Regions from separate parts of the Mesorhizobium sp. ESP7-2 genome, predicted to be linked through region 1. Evidence: riboswitches for the same ligand, from Rfam matches in the RefSeq annotation. Region 1 holds a riboswitch; the other holds the start of a gene.
The links. Region 1 has a riboswitch for S-adenosylmethionine ahead of LB543_RS03390 (O-succinylhomoserine sulfhydrylase). Riboswitches for the same ligand answer to the same signal wherever they lie in the genome.
Positions count from the first base shown of each region.

Region 1 (9,099 bases):
AAATCTATACAATCATCGCTCGCCTCGCCGCCGAGGGCAAGGCGATCATCGTCATCTCATCGGAAATGCCGGAACTGCTCGGCATCTCCGACAGAATATATGTCATGAACGAAGGGCGCATGGTCGGCGAGATGGCGGCAAGCGACGCCAGCCAGGAAAAAATCATGCGCGCTATTGTTCGCGGAGAAGGAAAAGCATCATGAGCACAGACAGCGCTCCCGCGCCGCAAAGCGGCACCGCCGAGGACGTCAAGCAGGGTCCTCGCATCGCCGTCTCGGCGCTGACGACGAACCTGCGCGAATACGGCCTGATCATCGCGCTGATCGTCATCATGCTGTTCTTCCAGTACACGACGTCGGGAACGCTGTTCAAACCGGTCAACCTCAGCAACCTGGTGCAGCAGAACTCGTTCATCATCGTGATGGCGCTCGGCATGCTGCTGGTCATCGTCGCTGGCTATATCGATCTCAGCGTAGGATCGGTCGCCGGCTTCATCGGCGCACTTGCCGCCATGATGATGGTCATCTGGCCGCTCGGCATGTTCAGCAACCCACTGGTGGTCTCGATCGTCTGCCTGGTCGTCGGCGGGTTGATCGGTGGGGCCCAAGGCTACTGGATCGCCTATCACCGCATACCAAGCTTCATCGTGACGCTCGCCGGCATGCTGATCTTCCGCGGCATCTGCCAGGCGCTGCTTGGCGGCGGCTCCTCGGTCGGTCCGCTTCCCGACAGTTTCAAGGCGCTGAGTTCCGGCTTCATCCCGGACGTGATCGGCCCGCTGACGCTGATCCCACCGACGGTGAATGCCGCCGGCAAGACCATTGTCGGCAGCGGGCTCACGCTGCACATGACGACGATCGTGCTGGGCGTGGTCGCGGTGCTCGCCTACGCCTATTTCGGCTTCAGGGGGCGGCGCAAGCGCGAACGCCACGGTTATGAGGCCGAGCCTTTCACGCTGTTCGTCATCAAGACCCTGGTAGGCAGCGCGCTGGCGCTGTTCCTGGTCTTCCAGTTCGCGACCTATCGGGGCCTGCCGATCGTGCTCCTGGTGATGGGCGTGTTGATTTCATTGTTCGTCTTCGTCACCAAGCGCATGACCATCGGCCGCCGCATCTACGCCATGGGCGGCAACGCCAAGGCGGCGCAACTGTCGGGCATCAACACCGAACGGCTGACGCTCCTGGTGTTCGTCAATATGGGCGTGCTGTCGGCACTCGGCGGCCTCATCATCGCCGCGCGTCTCGGCCAGGCCGTGCCGGCCGCGGGCCTCGGCAGCGAGCTCGACGTGATCGCGGCCGTCTTCATCGGCGGCGCCTCGGCGATGGGCGGCGTCGGCCAGGTCATCGGCGCGGTGGTCGGCGGCTTCATCATGGGCGTGATGAACAACGGAATGTCGATCATGGGCGTCAATGTCGACTGGCAGCAGGTGGTCAAGGGACTGGTCCTGCTCGGGGCCGTCATCTTCGACGTCTACAACAAGAACAAGGCTTAAGGGCCGGGGGCGAGGACTAGGAGGCATACGGGTTCTAGATCGCGAAGCTGCCGGCGGCCCGTCGGCACCAAGAAGTCCGGGGAAGGACCAGGCTCGCGAACGCAATCCGGACGAAGCGTTTCAACCGTGGCGCGTTTCCGCGCCGCGCCGGTCAAGGTTTGCCCATTGGCAGCCGGATACAGATAAATGAGAGAGGACTGATCATGCTGATCTCGCAGATTCTCGACGACGCCGAGACGATCCGTGTCGTTGCCCGCAGCGGCGGGAAGACCCGGATCATCAACGGCGCGCGCAGCGTCTATTCGCTGGCGATGGAGGCCGCCCGCACCGGCGTCGGCCTGGCCGCCCTGATCGAACGCAAGGGACTTGGCGAGACAATCGATCTGGACGCCGCCTACAAGAGGGGGCGCCTCCTGTCGCCGATCAATCACCCCGACCCGGCGCATCTGCATCTGACCGGCACGGGGCTGACGCATCTCGGGTCGGCCGCCACGCGCGATTCCATGCACAAGAAGCTCAGCACCGACGGGGAGGAGCAACTCACCGATTCCATGAAGATGTTCCGCATGGGGCTGGAAGGCGGCAAGCCCGCGAAAGGCCAGGTCGGCGTGCAACCGGAATGGTTCTACAAGGGCAACGGCACCATGGCGGTCGCGCCTGGCGCGGCACTCATGTCACCGGCCTTTGCCAAGGATGCCGGCGAAGAACCGGAGGTCGCCGGGATCTATGTCATCGGCGATGACGGCGCGCCGTTCCGTGTCGGCTTCACGCTGTCGAACGAGTTCTCGGACCATGTGACGGAGCGCGTGAACTATCTGTTCCTCGCCCACTCCAAGCTGCGCAACGCCTCGTTCGGGCCGGAGATCCTGATCGGCGACCTGCCTTCGGACATCCGCGGCACGTCGCGGATCCTGCGCGACGGCAAGACATTGTGGGAGAAGCCGTTCCTGTCGGGCGAAGCGAACATGTCGCACACCATCGCCAATCTCGAGCACCACCACTTCAAATATTCGGCGTTCCGCCAGCCGGGCGACGTACATGTGCATATGTTCGGCACCGCGACGCTGTCCTTCGCCGACGGCATCAATACCGAGGCCGGCGACGTGTTCGAGATCGAGGCAGGGGATTTTGGTCTGCCGCTGCGCAACCCGCTGGAAATCGAAAAGCCGGTGAAGGTGGCGGTGAAGGCGCTGTGATGCGCCAGACATCAGGACGTCATAGATGGTCCTATGACAGGCTTTGACATATGGTCTTGAGGTATTTGCCAGGCGCCGTACGAAGCCTTGGCTTCGTGCTCTTGCTCGCGCATGCGTCGTCCGTGGCTTATGGAGCCGCGCAGTGCAGTCCCAAATCCTATGGCGAAGCACTCGGGCTTATGAAGAACCGGCTTCTGACGTCCGGTTACTCAAGTCCTCAGGTCGAATTTCTGATGCAAAACGCTGACCAGCGAATGTCCACGCTTGGCGGTGCGAAACTGAACGAGGCGGCCAAGCCATGCGGGATAGACTCAGCCCGAGCCCATGTCCTCGGCTGCCTGGACAAAGTCCTGTTCCCCTTGGAAGGATCAAAGGCTTCGCTTGACGCTGCAAGGCAGATACGCATCTGGGGTAAAACGCAACTCGCACGGCGCGAACTGCTGTTCATCGGCAGCTTCAATGCGTGTCTCGGCACTGCGAGAAAGCGCATGTTTCACGGCTAGAATAGTCAAACGTCAAACGGATGCTGAACTCGTCGGGGCTGGAGAGGTCGGCTAAAGCTCTGCATGGCCTCATGGCGTCAGGATCAGCGCGCGGCGCGGAAATGCTTGGACAGCTTCAGGCCTTGCGCCTGGTAGTTGGAGCCCAGGTCGGTTCCGTAGAGCGCCTGCGGCCGCTTCAGCATGTGCTCGTAGACCAGCCGGCCGACGATCTGGCCATGGTCGAGGATGAACGGCACTTCGTGGCTGCGCACTTCGAGCACCGCCCGACTGCCGGTGCCGCCGGCCGCCGAATGGCCGAACCCCGGATCGAAAAAACCGGCATAGTGGACACGGAACTCGCCGACCAGCGGATCGAAGGGCGTCATCTCGGCGGCGTAGAGCGGCGGCACATGCACCGCCTCCTGGCTGACGAGGATGTAGAACTCGTCGGGATCGAGCACCAGTTCGCCGGCGCCGCTCTTGTGGATCGGCTCCCAGAAGTCGACGACATCCTGGGCGGCACGCTTGTCGACATCGACGAGGCCAGTGTGGTGCTTGCCGCGATAGCCGACCAGCCCATCCTTGTCGCCGTTGAGATCGATCGACAGCGCGATGCCGCCGCCCGAAATGTTCGGCGGCTCGGTGGCGACCAGCATCTCGGCGCGGTGCAATTCATGCAGTTCGGCTTCCGAAAGCAGCGCGTTGCCGGTTCGAAAACGGATTTGAGACAGGCGCGAACCGGTGCGCACAATGATCGGGAAGGTGCGCGGGCTGACTTCGAGATAGAGCGGACCCTGATAGCCAGCGGCGATCTTGTCGAACTCATGGCCCCGGTCGGTCATGACGCGGGTGAAGATGTCGAGCCGACCGGTCGAGCTCTTCGGATTGGCCGAGGCCGAAATGTCAGCCGGCAGGGCCAGGCTTTCGAGCAGCGGCACAATATAGACGCAGCCGGTTTCGAGAACCGCGCCTTCGGTCAGATTAATCTCGTGCAGCTGCAGCCGATCGAGCTTTTCCGAGACCTTGTGGTAGGGACCGGGCAGGAACGAGGCCCGCACCCGCCAGGCCTTTTCGCCCAATCTGAGATCAAGACTGGCCGGCTGGATCTGGTCGGCATCGAGCGCACGCGGCGACTTCAGCGCGCCGGACTGGAACAGCGCCGAAATGTCCTGATCGGGAAGAATGCCTGTCTGCCGCAAAGTCTGGCTCCTGGGCCTTTGATACAAACCTCTTAATGAAGCCGGCAATTGACGCAAGCGTGGCGCGGGTCTAAAGGGTCGTTATCCCGTGGTGATTTGGCCGGTCGGCTTGCAGCCACGTTAAACAAGTCGCTAAAGGACCGTCGGGCCGCAAGGCCGTATGGACCGGTTGCGACTTTTTCGCGGCCGGTTTTTTTGTGTTTGGATAGGACGATGACGAGCAAGACGCGCAATTGGAAGCCTCAAACCGCACTCGTGCATGGCGGAACCCTGCGTTCCGGCTTCGGCGAAACCTCCGAGGCGATGTACCTGACCCAAGGCTATGTCTACAAGACCGCCGAGGCGGCGGAAGCCCGCTTCAAGGGCGAAGAGCCTGGCTTCATCTATTCGCGTTACGCCAACCCGACCGTCGACATGTTCGAAAAGCGCATGTGCGCTCTCGAAGGCGCCGAGGACGCGCGCGCCACGGCGTCGGGCATGGCTGCGGTGACGGCGGCCCTTCTGTGCAGCGTCAAGGCCGGCGACCATATCGTGGCGGCGCGCGCGCTGTTCGGTTCCTGCCGCTGGGTGGTCGAGACGCTGGCGCCGCGCTATGGCATCGAGGCGACTTTGGTCGACGGCACCGATATCGCGAACTGGGAAAAGGCGGTCAGGCCGAACACCAAGCTGTTCTTCCTGGAAAGCCCCACCAATCCGACGCTGGAAGTCGTCGACATCGCCGCCGTCGCTTCGCTTGCCAATTCGATCGGCGCAAGGCTTGTCGTCGACAATGTCTTCGCCACGCCGCTACAGCAGAAGCCGTTGCAGCTTGGTGCGCACATCGTCGTCTACTCGGCCACCAAGCACATCGACGGCCAGGGTCGCTGCCTGGGCGGCGTCATCCTGTCGGACAAGAAGTGGATCGACGAAAATCTGCACGACTACTTCCGCCACACCGGCCCCAGCCTGTCGCCGTTCAATGCCTGGACCTTGCTGAAGGGTCTCGAGACGCTGCCGCTGCGCGTGCGCCAGCAGACGGAAAGTGCCGGCAGGATCGCCGACTTCCTGGCCGAGCAGCCGCAGATCGCCCGCGTCATCTATCCTGGCCGGGCCGACCACCCGCAGGCCGCCATCGTCAAGAAGCAGATGTCGGGCGGCTCGACGCTGATCTGCCTTGATGTCAAGGGCGGCAAGCCGGCGGCCTTCGCCCTGCAGAACGCCCTCGACATCGTGCTGATCTCGAACAATCTCGGCGATGCCAAGAGCCTGATCACCCATCCGGCGACGACGACGCACAAGAACCTGAGCGACGAGGCCCGCGCCGAACTGGGCATCGGACCTGGCACGCTCAGGCTGTCTGTCGGCCTGGAGGACGCCGACGACCTGCTGGAAGACATCGCGCAGGCGCTGAAGGCCGCCAAATAGGCTGTTCAGGAGCGTCGTCCGCGGCGATCAGGCGCGCGACGGCGTCTCCTCCAGTTCGGCTGTCTTGGTGCGGATGGTCATGGCGTTGCCGCGCCAGTCGACGGCGCCGCCGAGCCAGCCGCGCGCCCAGATGAACGGGAGCATCACGTCGCGCGCAATCATCGCCGCGACCATGCGCGGCGACAGGTGCCAGCCCTTGGACAAGGCCAGCGCGCACTCCGGAAGGTAGAAGGCCGCCAAGACGGCAATCGCGGTTGCCCAGAGGCTGACGCCCGCGCTCGCCGCCGCAACCAGCGCAAGCGCGAGAGGAACCGCCGCGCCAGTCAGGATTTCGGGCGCGAAGAACAGCGGGAAGGTAACGCGGCGCAGGCGCGCCCAGCGGGCCTGGCGCGACCAGATCTCGCCAAGCGTGCGCTGGCCGAGCGGCTGCTCGAAGGGCGCAGCAACGAGATTGACGCGCAGGCCGAGGCCGTTGACCAGCTTGGTCGCGGCGGCGTCCTCGGCGATCTCGGCGGCCAGCGCGCGAATGCCGCCATTTGCGTCCAGCATCGGCTTGTTCCACAGCATGCTCTTGCCCTGGGCAAAGCCGAGGCCGAGCGCCTCGCCGGCATACTGCCAGCGGGCCTGCAATGTGTTGAGGAAGGCGCATTCTACATCGGCCCAGAAACCCTCTGGTCGCGAGCCGATCGGCGTCGAGCAGACAAGGCCGGTGTCGGGCCGCCATGCCGCCATCATGTGCTCGACATAGTCCCTCGGCATCAAGACGTTGGAATCGGCAAGGATGACCCAGTCATGGCGCGCCGCTTCCCAGCCCTTGACGCAATTGTTGAGCTTTGGATTGGCGCTGACACGGTCGTCACCGATCATTAGCCGGGCCGGCACCTCGGGAAACCGGGCAATCGCCCTGTTTATCAGTTTGACCACCGGGTCGTCGGTATGGGCGACGCAGAAAATCAGCTCGTAGCGTGGCCAGTCGAGCGCGAAGGCGCGCTCCAGCGTCTCATGCGTGAACGGCTCGACGCCACGCGACGGGACGATGATCGACACCGGTTGCGACTTGCCGGCCGGCGGGGCGATCATGCCGCGCCGTTTCAGCTGTGAGGCGGCGAGCGAGATGCTGGCGGCGTTTGAAAGGATGAGTGCGGTCGAAAGCGAGGCGGCTATGAAGGTGAGTACCATCGAGATCTGGTCACTCCGGAAAGGCGGCCCGCATCGTGGCCGTTTTCAACAGTTCGACAGAGCGCCGAGTCGCCCGGTTCGTGCACACCACCATTGTCGTGTGTCACTTAAATGACATTCTTTGCCGGCACCTGCGGTTCAAGGTCGGGCGCGACAAGACGCGCACGTTGACCTGCTCACCGGGAGCGCCGAAAATCGTCGGACTGTTTTGGAGCCGCTCATGTACCGCGCCGTGACGCGCAACATCGAAGTGCAGGTCAGGCCGTTCTATCTCGAGGACCGTTCGGATCCCTCGGAGAACCGCTATGTCTGGGGCTATCAGATAACGATCGACAACCAGTCGGACGAGTTGGTGCAGTTGTTGTCGCGCTACTGGCACATCACCGATGGTGCCGGCCGGGTCGAGGAAGTGCGCGGCCCGGGCGTTGTCGGCGATCAGCCCGAACTCAATCCCGGCGACAGCTATCAATACACGTCCGGCTGCCCGCTCTCGACGCCGTCCGGGATCATGGTCGGACGCTACACGATGCGCAACAAGCGCGGCGAGACGTTCGACATCGCCATCCCCGCCTTCTCGCTCGATCTGCCGGGAACAAGGCGCACGGTGAACTGAGCGCCGACGGTCGCGCTGCCCCTCATCCGCCCTTCGGGTACCTTCTCCCCGTGAACGGGGAGAAGGTAAGATACCTCACTGAGCCGCAAATTCCGCCGGATCGAAGTCGTACTGCGTAGAACAGAACTCGCAGGCGACATGGATGCCGCCATCCTCGGTGCTGTCCTTGATCTCCTGCGCGGAGAAGCCCTCGAGGATGCCACGGATCTTGTCCCGGGAGCATGAGCACTGGTCGGTGACGGGAACGCCTCCGAAGACGCGCACGCCATGCTCGTGGAACAGGCGATAGAGCAGCCGCTCGGCGCCGATGGTCGGGTCGATCAATTCGGTCGGCTCGATGGTGCCGAGCAAGGCCAGCAACTCCTGCCAGGAATTGTCCGTGGGATCATGGATCTCCTCGCGCGGATCGCCATCCCCGCCCGGCAGATCCGGGATGCGCATGCGCTCGGAGGCCTGCGGCAGGAACTGCGCCAGGATCCCGCCGGCGCGCCACTGCTCGCGCGCGCCGCCGACACCGGGCGTCAGCAGCTTGGCGACCGAGAGCCGGATATCCGTCGGGATCTGTTCCGACTGGCGGAAATAGGTGCGCGCCGCATCTTCCAGCGTCTCGCCGTCGAGCTGGACGATGCCCTGATAGCGCTGCGTATGGGCGCCCTGGTCGATGGTCAGCGCCAGCACGCCGCTGCCAAGCAGTGTTTGCTGCGAGGTCTCGCCGGCCGCAATCAGTGTCTCCAGCCGGTCGGCGTCGAAACGCGCATAGGCGCGCAGCGCCGAGGGCGTGGAAAAGTCCGCGACCAGCATGTCGACAGGCCCGTCGGTGCGGGTCTGCAGGATGAACTTGCCTTCGAACTTGAGCGAGGTGCCGAGCAGCACCGTCAGCACACAGGCTTCCGCAAGCAGGCGGGCGACCGGCTCGGGATAGTCGTGGCGGCCAAGGATGGCGTCGAGCATCGGCCCGAGCTGCACCGTGCGGCCACGCACGTCGAGCGGACCGACTTCGAAGGGAACGACGTGATCGTCGCCGGCGTAGCCGAACTCGCCGAGTTTGGGGTGATGTTCAGTCACTTGATGGCTTTCCAACATGACAAAGCTCCAGGGCGCGGCCATGCGGCCCTGGTGGGCACATGCGTCCAAACGCGCTTGATTTGCGTGATGCGGCGCAGATAGGCATCGCGCCCCCGCGGATCAAGCGCCTGGGCATTTCAAGCGCCCAGACACGTCATGCGCTCAGACACATCAAGCACCGAGGCACCAGGCTAGCACGGCCTTCTGGGCGTGGAGCCGGTTCTCGGCCTCGTCGAACACCACCGAATGCGGCCCGTCGATGACCTCGTCGGTCACCTCCTCGCCGCGATGCGCCGGCAGGCAATGCATGAACAGGGCGTCGGGCTTTGCCCTGGCCATCAGCGCCGCATTGACCTGGTAGGGCGAGAAGACATTGTGGCCGCGGGCACGGTGTTCCTGGCCCATCGACACCCAGCAGTCGGTGACTATGCAGTCGGCCTGGTCGACGGCTTCCTCGGGCGAGCGGGTG
Region 1 covers NZ_JAIUGQ010000002.1:219,782-228,880, forward strand. Annotated here, with positions in the region: gene mmsA (multiple monosaccharide ABC transporter ATP-binding protein) at 1-203, shown strand, start outside; gene mmsB (multiple monosaccharide ABC transporter permease) at 200-1,492, shown strand; gene araD1 (AraD1 family protein) at 1,696-2,688, shown strand; gene LB543_RS03380 (hypothetical protein) at 2,922-3,191, shown strand; gene LB543_RS03385 (2'-deoxycytidine 5'-triphosphate deaminase) at 3,275-4,369, opposite strand; SAM riboswitch at 4,448-4,525, shown strand; gene LB543_RS03390 (O-succinylhomoserine sulfhydrylase) at 4,583-5,773, shown strand; gene LB543_RS03395 (ceramide glucosyltransferase) at 5,801-6,952, opposite strand; gene apaG (Co2+/Mg2+ efflux protein ApaG) at 7,173-7,565, shown strand; gene LB543_RS03405 (Hsp33 family molecular chaperone) at 7,641-8,672, opposite strand; gene argF (ornithine carbamoyltransferase) at 8,802-9,099, opposite strand, start outside.

Region 2 (9,099 bases), on a different contig from region 1:
ATGCCGGGCGGATACGGCGTCGAGCGCCGCCAGAATGCGCATGCCGCGTGGATTGAGATAGCTGCCGACATCCTCGCCGCGCTCGCTTTGGCCGAGATCGGATTCCGTGCGGTACTTGCCGCTGAGAAAACCCTTGGCCAGGCTGAAATAGGTGATAACGCCGATATCCTCGGCCACGCAGAGGTCGCGCAGCGGGCCATCGAAGGAAGAGCGGTCGTAAAGATTGTATTCCGGCTGCAGCACCTCATAGCGCGGCAGGCCGCGCAGGCTTGCCACGTCCAGTGCCGCGCGCAACTGGCCGGCATCGAGGTTCGAACAGCCGGCATGGCGGATCTTGCCCTTGGCGAGCAATTTCTCATAGGCGCCGAGCGTTTCCTCGTAGGGCGTGGTCGGATCCGGCCAGTGCGACAGATAGAGATCGATGAATTCGGTCCGCAGCCGCTTCAGCGATGCGTCGACGGCCTTTTCGATATAGGCGGCGGACAGGTCCTTGTGGCCCTGCCCCATGTCCGAGCCGACCTTGGTGACCACCACGACCTTGTCGCGGTTACCCCGATCCTTCATCCATTTGCCGATGATGGTTTCCGATTCGCCGCCCTTGTTGCCGGGCACCCAACGCGAATAGGCGTCGGCCGTATCGATGGTATTGAGGCCCGCGCCGACGAAGCGGTCGAGCAGGTCGAAAGAGGTTTTCTCGTCAGCGGTCCAGCCGAAGACATTGCCGCCCAGAACCAGCGGCGCGATGGAAAGGTCGGTGCGACCGAGACGGCGTTTCTGCAAGACTAATCTCCGTGGATTGGATCGGCGGACGGCGCCCGCAGGCTAAGGTTCGGATGCTAAGCTAGGTCTGGCGGCATCGAGGTCAAAGGCCTGGCCGCCTTTTCCGCAGAGCCAGCGCTTCACAAAGTCGCTATCCGGCGCGCCACATCCTCCAGCCAGTGGTCGCGGATATCGAGCGCTTCCAGATGCTTCAGCGTGCTCAGTACATAATCCTCATTGTTGCCGGATCGGCCGACCGCGCCGCGCACCACGGTCGCCGCATCCGCCGTATCCAGCGCACCGGCATATTGCTCATGCCTGCGGTCGACGATGTAGGCCACGGCCTCGACCGCACCGCCGCCGTCGAGACGAACCTTGAGCGTCCGCTCGAGATAGACGCTGGTGACAAGTTCGCGCTCGCGCAGGTAGGCGATGACCTCGTCGCGCAATTCGCCGGGCACTCGGAAGGCAAGGCCGACGCAGGAACCGCCATGGTCGAGGCCGAGCACCAGTCCCGGTCGCTGACGCGTGCCACGGTGCACGAAGGAATAGACGCAGAGCGAGCGGCGATAGCCATGCAGGTGGGCACGCCGTGTCTCGACATGCGCGAAACCCGGTCGCCAGATCAGCGAACCATAGCCGAACACCCAAAAATCGCCCATATCACCGCCCCTGATTGCAAAAAGAATGGCAACACCGCACCGGAAACCGGTGTTTTTTCCGCCCGTGTCCGTTTACCTATTCGTCTCTGTCCACCCGGTGTTGTCGGAATCGAGAATCCGTCCACACAATCCATGCGTTAATGAGAGCCAAAGCATGACGTCAAGTGACGAACGCCAACCGGGTAACCGTCGCCGCCTGTGGTGGCTTGCCGCGTTCATCCTCGTGCTATTCGCCCTTTACAGCGCCGGCTGGTTCTACCTGGCCAGCAGGGTCAGGACTGAAGCCGACAAGACGGTTGCCACGCTCAACAAGAGCGGTATCCAGGCCGGCTGCGCCAACCTCCAGGTCAGTGGCTATCCCCTGAGCTTTGCCGTCTCTTGCGACAACCTCGCCTATGAGGACGATGCCAAGAACATCGCCGCCTCGGCCGGTAGTTTCAATGCCACCGCCCAGATCGTCCAGCCCTTGTCGCCCGTTGCCAGTCTGCGCGGTCCGCTCCGGACCTCCGTCCCGGGCATGATGCCGCTCTGGATCGACTGGGACAATCTGCAGGCCAACGTCAAACTGTGGTACCCGCTGCCGCGGCGTATAGCGCTGCAAGCCGAGGGCCTGTCGGGCCAGACCGACCCGGCCGACGACACCGATCCAGTCGAACTGTTCAGTGCCGGCAAGGCATCGGGCCAGTTGCAGCCGAATGGTGGGGATCTCGACTATGTCGGCAGCTTTGGCGATCTCGAGATCGATTCCGACGCGATCGGCGGGCGCGTGCTGCCGGCGCTCGATGCCAGCGGCGACGTGACACTGAAGAACGGCGTCGCGCTGGTCGGCACGCAGGTGAAAAGCCTGCGTGGCCAGAGGATCGAAATCCGCAACCTCGATCTGTCGTCGGGGACCGCGCGTGTCACCGTTTCCGGCCCGCTTTCGGTCGATGCCGAGGGCCTGATCGATGCCGATCTGATGATCAGGATCAAGGATCCCAAGGCCGTGGCATCCGTCCTTGCCGGCGCCATACCCGAGCAGAAGAATGCGATCGAGCAGGGTTTTGGCGCCCTGGCGCTGCTCGGCGGCGACCCGTCGATGCCGCTGAAAGTGGTCAAGGGCAAGGCCTCGCTCGGCTTCATCCCGCTGGGCAAGATCAAGCCGGTGCAATAGAGCATGATCCCGAAAAGTGGGAACCCGTTTTCGCGGACAAACGGTTTCCGTTTGTCCAGAGATCATGCTCCAACAAAGAGATTGATCGGGATGACGAAACGTCATCCCTATCAAGTCGCGCCATGGCAAGACCCGTGAGGCTCCTGAGTGTCGGGGCGCTGACGCTGGATACGATCCTGCGTGTCGATACTTTGCCCAACCATCAGGGAAAATTCATCGCCTCCGACGGCGTCCAGATCGCCTCGGGCATGGCCACGAGCGCTGCCTGCGCCGCGCACCGTCTCGGCGCCGAGGTATCGCTATGGGCGAGCGCCGGCGACGATCCGGTCGGCGATCAGCTGATTGCGGGAATAGAGGCCGAGGGCGTCGATTGCAGCCATGTGCGCCGCGTCGGCGGCGCGCGCTCGGCACTGGCCTCGATCCTGGTCGATGCGCATGGCGAGCGTATCATCGTGCCTTTCTACGACACACGCGCGCAGGCTGATCCCGAGGCTTTGCCGTTCACCGACGTCGCGGCATTCGATGCCGTGCTGGCCGACGTGCGCTGGCCGGGTGCCGCAGCACTAGCCCTGAAGGCAGCGCGAGCCGCTGGCCGTCCGGCGATCCTCGATGCCGATACCGCGCCGCTGGCGGTGCTGGAGCAATTGTTGCCGCTGGCCTCGCACATCGTCGCCTCCGAGCCGGCGGTCCGTATCATATGCGGCCACGCGCTGGATATGGAGAGCGCTTGCAAGGACCTCGCCTCGCGTACCGACGCGTTCGTTGCGGTTACCGGCGGCGCGGCCGGTACCTGGTGGTTCGATCGAAGCGCCGGATCATCCCGCCATGTCGAGGCCCCGAGGATCAAGGCGGTCGACACGCTGGCCGCCGGCGATGTCTTTCATGGCGCCTTTGCCGTCGGGCTGGCGGAAGCCATGCCGGTCGAGCAGGCCTTGCGTTTCGCAAGTGCGGCCGCCGCGCTCAAATGCCTGCGCTTCGGCGGCAGGCTGGGCGCGCCGGATCGGGCCGAGACGCTCGCCATGATGGCAGCGACCTGGCCTGAAACGGCTTAGCTCTTTGCCGGATGCTCGACCGCCTGGCGGCCAAAGTCGGGCACATCGATATCCTGGCCGGCCTCGATGATCGAGCGGCGCACGGCCCGCGTGCGGGTAAACAGGTCGAAGAGCTTTTCCCCATCGCCCCAGCGGATCGCGCGCTGCAGGAACGCCAGGTCTTCGGAGAAGCGCGCCAGCATTTCGAGGATGGCGTCCTTGTTGTGCAGGCACACGTCCCGCCACATGGTCGGATCGGATGCGGCCAGACGCGTGAAGTCGCGAAAACCGGAGGCGGAATATTTGATCACTTCCGTCTTGGTCACCGACTCCAAATCGTCGGCGGTGCCGACGATATTGTAGGCGATGATGTGCGGCAGATGCGAGACGATGGCGAGCGTCATGTCGTGATGCTGCGGGTCCATCGTGTCGATGTTGGCGCCGCAGCGGCGCCAGAACTCCGACAGCCGTTCCAGCGCTTCCGGATCGGTGCCCGGCACCGGCGTGAAGATGCACCAGCGATTGTCGAACAGATCGGCGAAGCCGGCGTCCGGGCCGGATTTTTCGGTGCCCGCCAGCGGATGGCCGGGAATGAAATGCACGCCGTCAGGCACATGCGGCTGCATCTGCGCGATGACCGAGGCCTTGGTCGAACCGACATCAGTGAGGATCGCCCCTTTTTTCAGCGCCGGCGCGATTTCCTGTGCCACGGCGCCGGACGAACCGACAGGCACCGAGACGATGATCAGATCGGCATCACGCACCGCTTCCCTGGCATCCATGGTGTAGGAATCGCCGAGGCCCAGTTCCTCGGCTCGCTTGAGTGTGGCCGCGCTGCGGGTCGAGATGGCGACATGGCGAGCCAAACCCTCGCGGCGGACGACGCGGGCGAGCGACGAGCCGATCAGGCCAATGCCGACCAGCGCGATCTTTTCGAACATCGGTGATGTCATGGCTTCTAGCTTTTCAGAAATGTCGTGAGCGCGGCGACAACGCCGCGATTGGCCTCTTCGGTGCCGACGGTCATGCGCAGCGCGTTGGGAAAGCCGTAGCCTGAAACGCGCCGCAGAATATAGCCGCGCGCGGTCAAATACTCATCAGCAGCCGCTGCGGAATGCTTTTGGTCGTCGGGAAAATGGATGAGCAGGAAATTGCCGACGCTGGGTGTCACGCGCAGCCCGAGCCCGGTCATCTCCTGGCTCAGCCAGGTGAGCCAGGTCTCGTTATGCGCCACGCTGCGCTCGACATGGGCGCGGTCGCGGATCGCGGCGATGCCGGCTTCGATCGCCGTCGCATTGACGTTGAAGGGACCGCGCACGCGGTTGATCGCGTCGACGATGTGCATCGGACCATACATCCAGCCGATGCGCGCGCCGCCAAGGCCGATCTTGGAGAAGGTGCGGGTCATCACCACGTTCTCGGCGCTGCCAACAAGTTCTATGCCGGCTTCATAGTCGTTGCGGCGGACATATTCGGCATAGGCCGCGTCGAGCACCAGAAGCACGTTTTTCGGCAGTCCGGCATGCAGACGACGCACCTCCTGGAATGGCACATAGGTGCCGGTCGGGTTGTTGGGATTGGCCAGGAACACGATTTTCGTGCGCGGCGTCACGGCTGCCAGCATCGCATCGATGTCGGCGCGCTCGTCGGTCTCCTTGACCACGACCGGCGTGGCGCCCGCCGACTGGATGTAGATCTTGTAGACCATGAAGGCGTGTTCGGTGAACATGGCCTCGTCGCCCGGTGCGAGATAGGTCTGCGCCAGCAGGCCGAGGATCTCGTCGGAACCGTTCGAGCAGATGATGTTCTGCGCGTTGAGGCCATGCACCTCGGCGATCGCCTCGCGCAACCGCCTGGCGGTGCCGTCGGGATAGATGTCGAGTTTGCCGGCGACTTCGCGCGCGGCCTCGATCGCCTTCGGCGAGGGCCCCAGCGGATTCTCATTCGACGACAGCTTGTGGACCTTGGCGACACCGGCGGGCGCCGTGCTCTTGCCGGGCACGTAGGCGTCTATGTCCATGATGCCCGCGCGCGGGGTTGGACGTGCCTGATCGAGTGTCTGGTTCATATCTTGCAAAATCCGTCAAAAATGCCTCCATCCGGAAGCCGCTGCGGAAATACAAGCCGCGGCAGGCAATGTCGAGGGGCGGCAGTGGTGCCAGCGGCCGCCATTGACGGCGAGGCGGACGAGTTCTAGAAGGACGGTGACAGTTCCGTGGTGATTTGGCCGGTCGGCTTGCAGCCACGTTAAACAATTCGCTAAAGGGCCGTTTGCGTGACGTAACCGGCTTTGCGAAGGCAATGCCGGTTTTTTGTTGTCCGCGACCGGCCGGACGAACGCATCGGCGGCGCGGAGATCGGCAGCGATTTCCGCAAAAGCACGGTGCAGCAAGAGAGACGTGATGGCTGCTCTGCGTGCAGGAAAGACCAACAACGAGGCCGACCAACCGTCGAGCCCGGTGTTGCGTTTCGGGCCCGACAAGCCGCTCAAGCTCGATGCCGGCACGCTGCTGTCGCCATTCCAGATCGCCTACCAGACCTATGGCACGCTGAACGACGCCCGTTCCAATGCCATCCTCGTCTGCCATGCGCTGACTGGCGACCAGCATGTCGCCAGCACCAATCCGGTGACCGGCAAGCCGGGCTGGTGGGAAGTTCTGATCGGCCCCGGCAAGATCATCGATACCAGCCGTTTCTTCGTCATCTGCTCCAACGTCATCGGCGGCTGTCTTGGTTCCACCGGGCCGGCCTCGACCAATCCCGCCACGGGAAAGCCCTATGGGCTCGACCTTCCGGTGATCACCATCCGCGACATGGTGCGTGCGCAGCACATGCTGGTCGACCATTTCGGCATCGAGAAGTTGTTCTGCGTGCTGGGCGGTTCGATGGGCGGCATGCAGGTGCTGCAATGGGCGTCGAGCTATCCCGAGCGCGTGTTCTCGGCGCTGCCGATCGCCACCGGCGCGCGCCATTCGTCACAGAACATCGCCTTCCACGAAGTCGGGCGGCAGGCCGTGATGGCCGATCCGGACTGGCATGGCGGCAAATATTTCGAGCACGGCAAGCGCCCGGAAAAGGGGCTGGCGGTGGCCCGCATGGCCGCCCACATCACCTATCTGTCGGAGGCCGCCCTGCACCGCAAATTCGGCCGCAACCTGCAGGACCGCGAAGCGCTGACCTTCGGCTTCGATGCCGATTTCCAGATCGAGAGCTATCTGCGCCACCAGGGCATGACCTTCGTCGACCGTTTCGACGCCAACTCCTACCTCTACATGACCCGGTCGATGGATTATTTCGACCTTGCCGCCGACCATGGCGGCCGGCTGGCGGACGCCTTTGCCGGCACCAAAACCCGCTTCTGCCTGGTGTCCTTCACGTCGGACTGGCTGTTTCCGACCGAAGAGAGCCGCTCGATCGTGCACGCGCTCAACGCCGCCGGCGCCTCGGTGTCCTTCGTCGAGATCGAGACCGATCGCGGCCACGACGCCTTCCTGCTGGACGAGCCAGAACTGTTTGCCGCCATCAACGGCTTCATCGGCTCGGCCGCGCGCGCCAGGGGGCTCGGCGCATGACCCCGAAAAGTTGCAGACTTTTCGGATCAAGGTCATGCGCCAAACAGGAGGCGAAGCCATGAGCGTCAACGGCAGCCAGCGCGTCGACCTCGAGGTCATCGCCAATCTCATCCCGCCGCAATCGCGTGTGCTCGACGTCGGCTCCGGCGACGGCTCGCTGCTCGAATTGCTGCAGGAGACCAAGCAGGTCGACGGCCGCGGGCTCGAGTTGTCGCAGCGCGGCGTCAATGAATGCGTGGCGCGCGGGCTCTCGGTCATACAGGGCGATGCCGACAAGGATCTCGAATTCTATCCCGACAAGGGTTTCGACTTCGTCGTCCTGTCGCAAACCCTGCAGGCCACCCGCAATCCCAAACTGGTGCTCGACGAACTGCTCAGGATCGGCAACCGGGCGATCGTGTCCTTCCCCAATTTCGGCCATTGGCGGGTGCGCCTGTCGCTGTTCGTCAAGGGCCGCATGCCGGTGACCAAGGACCTGCCCTATTCCTGGTACGACACGCCCAACATCCACTTCTGCACCATCCGCGACTTCGTCAATTTGTGCGAGGAGCTCGGAGCGACGGTGGAGAAGGCGACCGCGCTCGACGCCAGCGGCCAGAAGATCGGCCTGTCGATGCCCTGGTGGTTCTGGAATTTCTTTGGCCAGCAGGCTGTGTTCCTGCTGAAGCGGTAGGCTTCCGCTCGGGCACGCCGCTATTTCAGGACGTCGGTGGCCTTGTGCGGATGTTCGACGCCGTCGGCGAATACCACGTCCGATCGCGAATTAGCGGTCCGCAGTGCCAGGATCGCCCGATAGGCCGGCGAATCATACCAGTCGCGCAGACGCTCCCTGTCAGGGAATCCGATGATGATGAGGTGGCCCGGCCAGTCGTTCTCCATCACCTCCAAATTGCCGCCGTGGACCAGGAAACGACCGCCGAAAGGCTCCAGCGTGGCATCGATTTTATGCAGATACTCGACGATCTGCGGCCCCATTGTAGCCTGGCGCATATGGGCAACGGCGTAGGCGGTCATGACGGTACTCCCTTTGATTTCGAGACCGGCCGGCCTGGTGAATGATCTTTTGCCCCAAGCACTCGCCAGGAAGCGATTACGCTCGAGGTAATGGAATGGACGCAGTCGCCAGAGCCTCCGCCAATCCTGGCGACGGTGACTTGCGCGTCCTTAGCAATGGAAATGGTGTTGCAGTTGAAGCGCTAAGAGCCGGAATTCATCACGCCAGGTCGGTCGAACCACGGCTCAATGGGTGACATAACAGGTTGTTTTTTGTAGCGTCGCACCGAATCCGATGAGGGCCATCCAGGGGGAAGTCCGATCCATTCAACCATCCTGCAGACCGAAAAGAGCTATCGGAAAGTGCATTTTCGCGCCGGAAACGGCTGACGCGATGGAGCATTTGCCCCTCATCACGGTCATCACACCGACCCACAACCGGCGCGAAACGGTGCTGCGCGCCGTGGAAAGCGTGCTTTCTCAAAGCATGACGCGGTTTGAGCATATCGTCGTCGACGATGGCTCGACCGACGGGACGGAAGCCGCGCTTGCGCGCATCCGCGACCCTCGGCTGATCTATGTCGGCGCGAAATGGCGCGGCGCCAATGCCGCCAGGAATGCCGGCATCGAGCTGGCGAGGGCGCCCGTGGTGACTTTTCTCGATTCGGATGATCTCTTCCTGCCGCACCGGCTCGAACGGACGCTGGCATGGTTCGACGACAATCCGGCGCTCGAAGTCCTGCTCTCTTCATATGTCTCGGTGAAGGGCGGCCGTGGCACCGCCTGCGTCAACCGCGGTGCTTTCCTCAGTCCGTCAATACTGGAGCGGGCGGTGGTTGCGCAGACGGCCTTCATCGCCGGGTCGGCGATAACGGCCAGGCGGGAGGCTTTGCTGGCCATCGGCGGCTATGACAGCGACATTCCCCGGA
Region 2 covers NZ_JAIUGQ010000013.1:83,212-92,310, forward strand. Annotated here, with positions in the region: gene LB543_RS15175 (aldo/keto reductase) at 1-780, opposite strand, end outside; gene LB543_RS15180 (gamma-glutamylcyclotransferase) at 900-1,421, opposite strand; gene LB543_RS15185 (DUF2125 domain-containing protein) at 1,576-2,574, shown strand; gene LB543_RS15190 (sugar kinase) at 2,697-3,626, shown strand; gene LB543_RS15195 (prephenate/arogenate dehydrogenase family protein) at 3,623-4,558, opposite strand; gene hisC (histidinol-phosphate transaminase) at 4,564-5,673, opposite strand; SAM riboswitch at 5,811-5,888, shown strand; gene metX (homoserine O-acetyltransferase MetX) at 6,008-7,177, shown strand; gene metW (methionine biosynthesis protein MetW) at 7,236-7,850, shown strand; gene LB543_RS15215 (DUF1330 domain-containing protein) at 7,871-8,191, opposite strand; gene LB543_RS15220 (glycosyltransferase family 2 protein) at 8,565-9,099, shown strand, end outside.
Region 2: another riboswitch for S-adenosylmethionine. It lies ahead of metX (homoserine O-acetyltransferase MetX); the one in region 1 lies ahead of LB543_RS03390 (O-succinylhomoserine sulfhydrylase).